Regions from separate parts of the Xanthomonas sp. NCPPB 3959 genome, predicted to be linked through region 2. Evidence: predicted binding sites of a transcription regulator. Region 2 holds the regulator's gene; each other region holds the start of a gene.
What was found. The regulator FliA, encoded in region 2, starts transcription of late flagellar genes. The targets are predictions, from matches to a motif close to TAAAGTTTNNCNNNCNNNGGCCGATAA.
Positions count from the first base shown of each region.

Region 1: the regulator FliA is predicted to act here: its motif matches at 1,308-1,334, upstream of motA (flagellar motor stator protein MotA).
Region 3: the regulator FliA is predicted to act here: its motif matches at 1,923-1,949, upstream of AC1KVG_RS20110 (methyl-accepting chemotaxis protein).

Region 1 is NZ_JBWWVR010000002.1:354,141-357,414, forward strand. Features, by position in the region: gene msrB (peptide-methionine (R)-S-oxide reductase MsrB) at 301-765, shown strand; RNA gene AC1KVG_RS04545 (sX9 sRNA) at 866-937, shown strand; gene motA (flagellar motor stator protein MotA) at 1,366-2,220, shown strand; gene motB (flagellar motor protein MotB) at 2,231-3,274, shown strand, end outside.
Region 2 is NZ_JBWWVR010000001.1:108,881-112,154, forward strand. Features, by position in the region: gene AC1KVG_RS00395 (chemotaxis protein CheA) at 1-160, opposite strand, end outside; gene AC1KVG_RS00400 (protein phosphatase CheZ) at 163-789, opposite strand; gene cheY (chemotaxis response regulator CheY) at 789-1,181, opposite strand; gene AC1KVG_RS00410 (RNA polymerase sigma factor FliA) at 1,217-1,990, opposite strand; gene AC1KVG_RS00415 (MinD/ParA family protein) at 1,987-2,871, opposite strand; gene flhF (flagellar biosynthesis GTPase FlhF) at 2,858-3,274, opposite strand, start outside.
Region 3 is NZ_JBWWVR010000024.1:3,860-7,133, reverse strand. Features, by position in the region: gene AC1KVG_RS20125 (PI-PLC domain-containing protein) at 1-919, shown strand, start outside; gene AC1KVG_RS20120 (hypothetical protein) at 1,083-1,352, shown strand; gene AC1KVG_RS20115 (hypothetical protein) at 1,349-1,621, opposite strand; gene AC1KVG_RS20110 (methyl-accepting chemotaxis protein) at 2,086-3,274, shown strand, end outside.

The DNA.
Region 1 (3,274 bases), on a different contig from region 2:
CATGGGATTGGCTAGGGGATGAACGCGTTCGCGAGGTGATTGCAGTGCGAAGAGTCCCTTCTCCCATCGGGAGAAGGTGGCGCGCAGCGCCGGATGAGGGTGCGAGCGAAGCCTAGCAGTGCCCACCGCGCAGTGGCTTCGCCCCGTACCCTCACCCCAACCCCTCTCCCGCAGGGAGAGGGGCTTGATTCTCTGCGGACGGAAGAGGGCTTCGAGCACTTAGGTTGAACGCAGCCTGCTGCGCCCACATCACTGAGGGCAGACGCGGCACCCCGCCAGCGCGCGTATACGAGAGCCTTCATGAGCCAGTTCGATCTGACACCGCCCTCCCCCGCCCAGCGCGATGCCCTGATCGCCGGGCTCAGCGACGAGGAGCGGCGCGTGCTGCTGCAGCACGGCACCGAGGCGCCGTTCTGCGGGGTGTTCCTGGACAACAAGCTGGAGGGCGTCTACACCTGCCGCCTGTGCGGGCTGCCGCTGTTCCGTTCCAGCGCAAAGTTCGAATCCGGCACCGGCTGGCCGAGCTTCTTCGCCCCGTACGATGCGGCGCATGTGCGCGAAATCCGCGACATCAGCTACGGCATGATCCGCACCGAGATCGTCTGCGCGCGCTGCGACAGCCACCTCGGTCACGTGTTCCCCGACGGCCCGCCGCCAACCGGCGAGCGGCATTGCCTGAACTCGGTCTCGCTGGGCTTCACCGAAGATGGCCACGCACTGCCGAACTCGCTGCAACGCGACGGCGCCGAAGCGCAACCAGCCTGACCTGGCGAGGCCGCCCAGAAAGCAGTGGCGACCCACTCAGAGCGACTCACAGAACTACAGCGCAATCGTCAGGCGGGCGCGGCCGGCGCTCGGAATCGGCATGCACGGTTCATTTCGGTTCCTATGCGCCGTCCGCACCCACCTGACAGCCGCTCGCTACGTTCTGTTATCCGCTCCTACTGCCCACACCATTGCTCGCTGTAGTGCTAGAAACTGCCACGACAATGACGCTCGACGCTCGGCGGCGGGTCATCCGGGACGTGGTGCAGACGCTGAAGTTGCTGCCGAGCGCAACCTGCGCATCAAGTCCGCCGATGCTGGTGCCACCGCCAATGCAGAGGCCGCTTGCTGCAATGCGCTGTCTCGACGCGCACAGCAATCGATGCAGATCGCAAGCTCAACCAGGCAGACCTTTTCATCACAAGCCACACTGCGGTGAACGCCTTGCCGCAGTAAGCGCGATGCCGCTGATCGCCATATGTGAAGCCGTCATTGCACCAACCGATCGTTCAGTTACAGCGCACACCTTCACGCCGTGCACTTCAAGAATCCGCCGCGCGCGCCGAAACAACAGCAACCCTGTTTGCTTTTGGCTGCGCCATGCTCATCATCATCGGCTTCATCGTCGTCATCGTCAGTGTCCTCGGCGGCTATGTGCTGTCGCACGGAAAGCTGGGCGCGTTGTGGCAGCCGTACGAGCTGTTGATCATCGGCGGCGCGGCGCTGGGCGCGTTCCTGGTGAGCACGCCGGGCAAGATCGTCAAGGAAACCTTCAGTAGTGTCCTGGGCGTGTTCAAGGGCCCGCAGTACAAGTCCGAGGACTACAAGGACACCCTGAGCCTGGTCTATGAACTGCTGAACAAGGCCCGCCGCGACGGCTTCATGGCCCTGGAAGATCACGTCGAAAAACCGCAGGACAGCACCATCTTCGGCAACTACCCCAAGGTGGTGGCCGACCATCACCTGCTGGACTTCATCACCGACTGCCTGCGCCTGATGATCGGCAGCAACATCGAGCCGCACGAGCTGGAGCCGCTGCTCGAACTGGAACTGGAAAAGCACCACCACGAGGCGATGGCGCCCTCGCATGCCTTGAGCAAGGTGTCTGACGGCCTGCCCGGCTTTGGCATCGTGGCCGCCGTGCTCGGCATCGTGATCACCATGGGCTCGATCGGTGGCCCGATCGAGGAGATCGGCCACCACGTCGGTGCCGCGCTGGTCGGTACCTTCCTCGGCATCCTGCTGGCCTATGGCTTCGTGGCGCCGTTGTCGGCGGCGATGGAAGCGCGTGCCGATCAGGACGGGCGCATCTACGAGGCGGTCAAGACCGCGCTGCTGGCCTGCCTGCGCGGCTACAACCCGAAGATTGCGCTGGAATTCGCGCGCAAGACGCTGCCCTCCAACGTGCGTCCGAGCTTTGCGGATTTCGAAACGCACCTGAAGACGATCAAGTAGGGCCGCAGTCATGGCCGAGGGCAAATCCACCGTCGTCATCCGACGGGTCAAGAAGGTGCAGGGCGGCGGCCATCATGGCGGCGCCTGGAAAGTGGCGTTTGCCGACTTCGTGACCGCGATGATGGCCTTCTTCCTGGTGCTGTGGCTGATGGCCGCCACCACCAAGGAGCAGCGCGCGGCGATCTCGGAATATTTCCGCAATCCCAGCCCGTTGTCGGGCAAGTCGCCGGCGCCTTCGCCCGGCATGAACGGGCCCGGCGGTGCCAGCACCTCGATGATCAAACTCGGCGGCACCGCCGACATGGCCAAGGGGCAGAAGGACGAAATGGGCCGCAAGCGCGACAACGCTGCCGACACCACCGAAGACAGCCGCGCCAAGGACAAGAAGCGCCTGGAAGCGCTGATGCAGGACCTGAAGGAGGCCATCGACAAGAGCCAGGCGCTGGAGCCGTTCAAGGACCAGCTGCTGCTCGACCTCACCCCCGACGGGCTGCGCATCCAGATCGTGGACAAGCAGAACCGCCCGATGTTCGACATCGGCCGCGATCAGCTCAAGTCGTACACGGTGGACATCCTGCGCGAGCTATCCAGCTTCATCAATCAGGTGCCCAACCACATCAGCATCACCGGCCACACCGACACCACCGCCTACAGCAGCGATGCCGGTTACACCAACTGGGAACTCAGTGCCGACCGCGCCAATGCCGCGCGCCGTGCGCTGGTGGGCGGCGGCATGGCCGATGCCAAGGTCACCCGTGTGGTGGGCTTGTCCTCGTCGGTGCTGTTCGACAAGACCAACCCGCAGAATCCGATCAACCGCCGCATCAGCATCGTGGTGATGACCCAGGACGCCGAGCAGACCGCCTTGGCCGGCGCCGGCCAGGGCGTGGCGCTAGGTAAATCCACCCACGATGCCGACACGCATGTGCCGGATCTGAGTGCGGCGGCGGCGACCGGGACTGCTTCTGTGGGCACGCCGACTGCGATGCCTGCTGCGGGTAAGGCGGCCAGTGTATCGGTGGGTCCGGGTGCGGCGGCAGCGGCGCCAACCGCA
Region 2 (3,274 bases):
CGCCGCCCTTGAGCGTGTGGAAGCCGCGGAACACCGCGTTGAGCTGGTCGGCTTCGTCCGGTGCCTGTTCCAGCGCGACCAGCTGTTCGCCGAGGCGATCCAGGATTTCCTGGGCCTCGACGATGAAATCGGCAGCAATATCGTCTGGAACAGCACTCATGGTTACAACCCCAATCCGGACAGCAGGTCATCGGCGTCGTCCTGCGACACCGCGTGACGGTCCAGGCCCTTGACTGCAGGACCGGCAAGACCGCCGTCGTCTTTCTTCGGCTCGGTGCTCTTCGGCGGCAGGCCGAGTGCGCCGAAGCCTTCGTGCACGCGCCGCACGATGCCGGCCACGCGACGGATGATCTGCCCGCTCAGGTCCTGGTAGCTCTGCGCCAGCGACAGTTCGGTCAGGTTGTGGCGCATCTTGTCCATCAGCGCGCCCTGGTCCTGATTCAGACCACCGTCGCGCAGCTGGTTGGCCAGCTCACGGCATTCTTCGACCAGATCCAGCGTGCGATGGCTGGCCTTTTCGGTCATTTCCACCACGTGGTCCAGGCGCGAACACGCATCGTCCAGCTCGCCGGCTTCTTCGGGCACGGTGGGCAATTCGCCCAGCGCCTGACCGAGTTCGCGTGCGAGCCGGCTCAGGCCCTGCATCATCGGACGGGTGCGCAAGGCGGCGAGGTGGTCGACCTCGCGCTTCCATGCGGCTTCGTCACCGCTTTCCAGTGCATCGAGCGCGCCTTGCAGGCGGTCGATCAAGGCAGCGCGTTCGGCATTGGTTTCCACGGTGGCGTTCATCAGGCGGTCGCCGCCAGACGTTCGAACACCTTGCCCAGCTTTTCTTCCAGCGTCTGCGCGGTGAACGGCTTGATGATGTAGCCGTTCACGCCGCACTGGGCGGCTTCGATGATCTGCTCGCGCTTGGCTTCGGCGGTCACCATCATCACCGGCAGGTGCTTGAGCTTGGCGTCGGCGCGGATGTTGCGCAGCAGGTCGATACCGGTCATGCCGGGCATGTTCCAGTCGGTGACCACGAAATCGAACGGGCCGGCCCGCAACGCAGCCAATGCGCTGTTGCCGTCTTCGGCCTCTGCGGTATTGGTGAAACCAAGATCGCCCAACAGATTCTTGACGATACGTCGCATCGTCGAGAAGTCGTCCACGATCAAAATCCGCATGTTCTTGTTCACATCAAGCTCCTAACACTAAAAAATACGCGAAAAAATCATTCGTCAATTTCGACACCGGCATCGGCCAGTTCGAAGACCTTGAGGCGGCCGCGCAGACGCACCACGGCCTGGCCGTGGATCTGGCAGACGCGCGATTCGCTGACACCGAGCACGGCGCCGATTTCCTTCAGGTTCAATTCCTGTTCGTAGTACAGCGACAGCACCAGCTGCTCGCGCTCGGGCAACTGGCCGATGGCCTTGCCCAGCTCGCGGCCGAACTCGCCACGCTCCATCATCTGCTGCGGGTTGGGGCCACCCTTGGCGGTGGTGTCCAGCTCGCCGTGATCTTCGATCCGCGACTCCAGGCTCAGCACCTGGCCGCGCGCGGCGTCTTCCATCAGACGCAGGTAATCGGGCAGCGGCATTTCCATCGCGGCGGCCACTTCGGTGGCGGCGGCGGCGCGGCCGGTGTTCTGTTCGATCTTGCGTACTGCAGCAGCAGCGTCGCGGGCACGGCGGTGCACCGAACGCGGTACCCAGTCGCCTCTGCGAATCTCGTCGATCATCGAGCCGCGGATACGGATCGAGGCATAGGTTTCGAACGAGGCGCCCTGCTCGGAGTCATAACTGCGCGAGGCTTCGATCAGGCCGATCATGCCGGCCTGGATCAGGTCGTCCACTTCCACGCTCGCCGGCAGGCGCGCGGCCAGATGGTGGGCGATGCGGCGCACCAGATCGGCGTGCTGGGTGACGATGTCGTTGGCGTTGTTGCGTTGCACTGCACGGTACTGCGCGGTGGCCGTCGTTGCGGTTGCGGTAGCGGTGCTCATGCGGCGACCCCCCGTTGGATGATGCGTTCGACAAAGAACTCGACGTTGCCGCGTGGCACGGTGGGGGCCTGCCAGCGCGAGGTACGCCGCGCGATTTCTGCGATGGCCAGCGCCGAGGGGCTGGCGGGGTAGGCCTTGATGACCGGTTGCTGGCGCTGTACCGACAAACGCAACCAGTCGTCCTGTGGCACGTGGCCGAGGTAGTTCAGCGACACGTCGCCGAGGAATTTTTCGCAGACCCGCGACAGCTTGTCGTACAGCAGGCGGCCTTCGTTGGGGTCGCGCACCATGTTGGCGATGATCTGCAGACGGTCCACGCCGCGTTCGCGCGAGAGCACCTTGATCAGCGCGTAGGCGTCGGTGATCGAGGCCGGTTCGTCGCAGACCACCACCACGGTGTCCTGGGCGGCCTGGCAGAAGGTCAGCACGCTGTCGGTGATGCCGGCGGCGGTGTCGATGACCATCACGTCTAGGTCGCGTTCCAGCTCGGAGAACACGTTGACCAGGCCGATGTGCTGGGCCGGAGCCAGTTCGGCCATGTGGCGGCGACCGGAGGCGGCCGGGACCACCAACACGCCACCGGGGCCTTCGATGATCACTTCATCCAGCGTGCAGCGGCCAGCGATCAGGTCGGCCAGGGTGTACTTGGGCGACAGGCCCAAGACCACGTCCAGGTTGGCCAGGCCAAGGTCGGCGTCGAGCAGCAGGGTGCGCTTGCCCATCTCGGCGAGGGCCACGGCCAGGTTGGCGGAGATGTTGGTTTTACCCACGCCACCCTTGCCACCGGTCACGGCAATGGTGCGCACCGGGCCCAAGGGCTCGGGACGGGTCGCCGTCAGGGGGAAGGCGTTGGTCAGCTTGGCGTATTCACGCGACTGCATGGTTGTGCTCCGGAGTACAGGGCTTATCGGCAGCGCGCCGCAAATCTTCAAGGCGAAGAACGAGACTGGCGGCATTGGCGCGGTGCAGGTCGTCGGGGACCCGCTGTCCGTCAGTCACCCAGGTGATGGGCATTTGATGGTCAACCACCACCGACAAGGCGCTGCCGAAGCGGCCGGTCTCGTCGAGTTTGGTCAGCACCACGCCTTGGGGTTTGGCGTGGGCGAAGCGGCGTACGACCTCGTCGAGGTCGGAAAAATGGGCGTTGGCCGGCAGCACCAGCAGCGAGGTGACCTGGTGCGCGGCGCGCAGCCAGTTCAGCTGTGCGGCCAGGGCGCGGTCGCGCTGACCCATGCCGGCGGTGTCGATCAGCACCAGCTTGTAGTCGCGCAGGCGCTCGAGCAG
Region 3 (3,274 bases), on a different contig from region 2:
CGGCACATCGAAAACAGCCGATCTGCAGATTGCGGCAGTGGGCCATCGCAGCTCGCCCGGCGACGAGGATCTGAGACGGATCGACGTCACCCTGGTGGATGTGAGCATCGGCCGGTTGCGTTACAACGACGTCTCCATGAAGGCCTCGCACAACAGTTATCAGCGCGACGAAACCCTGCGCGAGCAAATTACCTGGAACCCGAAAAATCACTACGACTGCGGGTGTGGCGGGTTGGAACTGGATATCGCCCAATCGGACGATGGTCTGGATTGGTCGGTTGGCCATAAGGGTTCCTACGATAAGCACTACCGTCAGCTCTCCGGCTTTTTGAGCGATCTGGCGGTGTGGTCGAAAGAAAATGACGGCCACGACGTGATCACCTTGCACCTGGACCTCAAACACACTGCGACCAAAGACTTCCCTGACCAACTGGATGCCTATCTCAAGGACAGGCTGCCGCGCATCTATACACCTGGCGAACTGATGGGGTCACAAGAGACGCTGGCACTTGGCGCCGAAAGGAATGGCTGGCCCTTCATTGAAGACTTGAAGAACACGTTTCTTGTCTGCGTGACCGGCAACAAGCAGGACAAACAGACCTATGCGGAGACCGCGCCGAAATCGCGGCTATGCTTCGCCGACAAAGACACCGATGGCGACGAGAATCCCTCGGATTCTCACCGGGTCTTTTTCAACTTCCACATCTTCCACTCTGATCGCGATCAATGGATGAAGACATTCAAGGCCTGCATCGGCAGACCCGAGGTCATCATCCGTGCGTATCTAGCCAATAGCGAAGACAACTGGAACGACTGTCTCGACAGCGGCTGTTGCGTGATCGCGACCAACAAGATCAGCGACCACGCCTGGGCACTGGTCGGCGCGCAGCGCTTCGCCAAGCGGGTGCCGTTGTTGTAGTGAAGGAATTTCCTTACGGCCCCGTTCGTGGTTCCTGACAGCGATGCGAGTGATTTTCTGGCAGAATCGGCGGCCTGCAGGCTGATGGACCATCGGCGTCGGCCCGCAGGCATGGACGCCAAAAGCGCTAATTAACCAAGGTCAAGGAGGATCACGATTGGGAATGTCATCGATTCGGCACGTGGGCGACTATCAGCTCACCGCGCATGTCACGCCCGGCCAAGGGCAGTTTTCGGCTGAACTGCTGCTCAGCAAATCCGGCGGCATTACCTTGCAGCGATACCGTGTGCCAGGCGATGCGTTCGCCGACAGCATCGCCGCGCATGATCACGCCAGGCAGTGGATGGCGATGTGCGAGGTCTCCAGCGATGGGCGCGTGCGCTTCGATGCGCATTGCCTCGATCAGGGCCGACGTGCAGTAGCCGCCGCCTAAGCAGGCGGGAAGCACCGGGTGAGCCGCTCGTTCCAGAAGGCGAGTTGCTCCAACGTGTGCGACTCAATGGGTTTTTCCACTGTCGACGACGCTTTGCGTTGCGCCACTGTGGCAATCAGCGATGCCGCCAGGCGATCCCAGCACAGTCTGAGCAAGGCCGGTTCGGGATGCGAAGCAAGCATTGCTTCCAGCATCGCCCCTTGCGCGACTCTTGATGCCTGCAATTCGCTCAGCGCATCGGTCACTGCCGTCATCCATTGCTCGGTCAACTGCTCCGTCATTTCCGCACGCGATCCCTTCTCAAGATGCACAGGCTATCCGCAATGCACGGGTTTGTACCGGCTGCGCGCAAGATTCGCCAAGACATTACTGAACCGTATGGCAGAGGTTTGCGCGAACCTCTGAAGCGATGCCTTTTCATCACCGAGCGCTGCCGACAGTGCCCTGGCAAGATCGCTTTCACTCGCTGCCGAGACGGCTTTCGACTCGTAGAAAATCTCAGCTGCGAACTTGCCGCCACTAAAACCAATGCCCGGCCTGACGGAGCGAATTACTCAGCTCGTCATCGAGTCAAGATTTTGTGAAATCTGCCGATAACGGATTGAGACACCTCGGCAAGCGCTAGCGAACCAGGCAAGCCGGTCGACGTTGGCGACAACGCCTCAGGTTGCTCGGGCAGGCCAGTCACTCGCCGGCTCCTCCCACTCCTCCGCCTTCTTCTCCAGGTCCCAGCATGCTACCCACGATCAAGAGCAAATTTATATTGGCATTGTTGGGAACGCTGATTCCGAGCATCCTGCTGTGTCTGTTCCTGCTGAACAGCCTGCACACCTCCAAGAACAATGTCGGCACGCTCTACAATCGCGACTTCACCGGCTCTGCGCTTGCCAGCAGCATCGACGGTCAGCTGACCCGGGTGGATATCAACATCCTGCGCATGATCGCCATCGGCACGCCCGAGCTGATCACGCAATGGAAGCAGGAAAACCAAACGCGCTTCACGCAGGTCGCGGCCAGCATCGTGGAACTCAAGCAGTTGCTGAGCCAGGAAGCCGAGCACACCGCCCAGCTGCAAAAGATCACGGCAAGCTATGCGCTGATGCAAGCGGGGATGCAGCGCCAGATCGAGTTGATCGAAGCTGGCGATATCGCCGGCGGCGCCGAGGTCAATCGGACCCAGGTCAAGGACAACGCCAACGCCACCTTTGCCGGGCTTGCCACCTTGCGTGACGAACTGGCCGCCTCTGCCAAGCTGCGCTATCAGCAGCAACAGGCCACCAACACGCGCGCGATCACCTTGTCGGCGATCGCGCTGGGGTTGATCGCGTTGGCCGGCGTGAGCATCGCGATGCTCCTGGGGAATGCGATTTCACGCTCGATCCAGCGGGCAGTTGCCGCCGTCGAGCAGTTGTCGCGCGGCGTGCTCGATGTCGATATCAAGGTCACCGGCAAGGACGAAACCGTGCAGTTGGCCAGTGCGGTCTATCGCATCCGCGATCGCCTGCAAGGCGTCATCGCCGCCCAGCTGGAAATGGCACGCCGGCACGATGCCGGCGAGATCAGCTACCGCATGGACGAAAATGCATTTCCTGGCGAGTTCGGTCACATGGTGCGCGATGCCAACGCCCTGGCCAGTTCGCATATCGCCATGACGATGCGCCTGACACAGATCATCGGGCGCTACGCCATCGGCGACCTTTCCGATGAGATGGATCGGCTGCCGGGCGAGAAGGCGGTGGTGACCGAGACGATGAACCAGGTCAAACAGAATCTGCAGGCGATCAATCAGGAAATCAGCCGCCTGGCTTCGGCAGCGGCAGCCGGGGACTTCAGCGTGCGTGGCGACACCGAGCGCTTCCAGCATGATTTCCGCGCCATGGTCACCAGCCTCAATCACCTGATGTCCACCGCAGACGGCAACC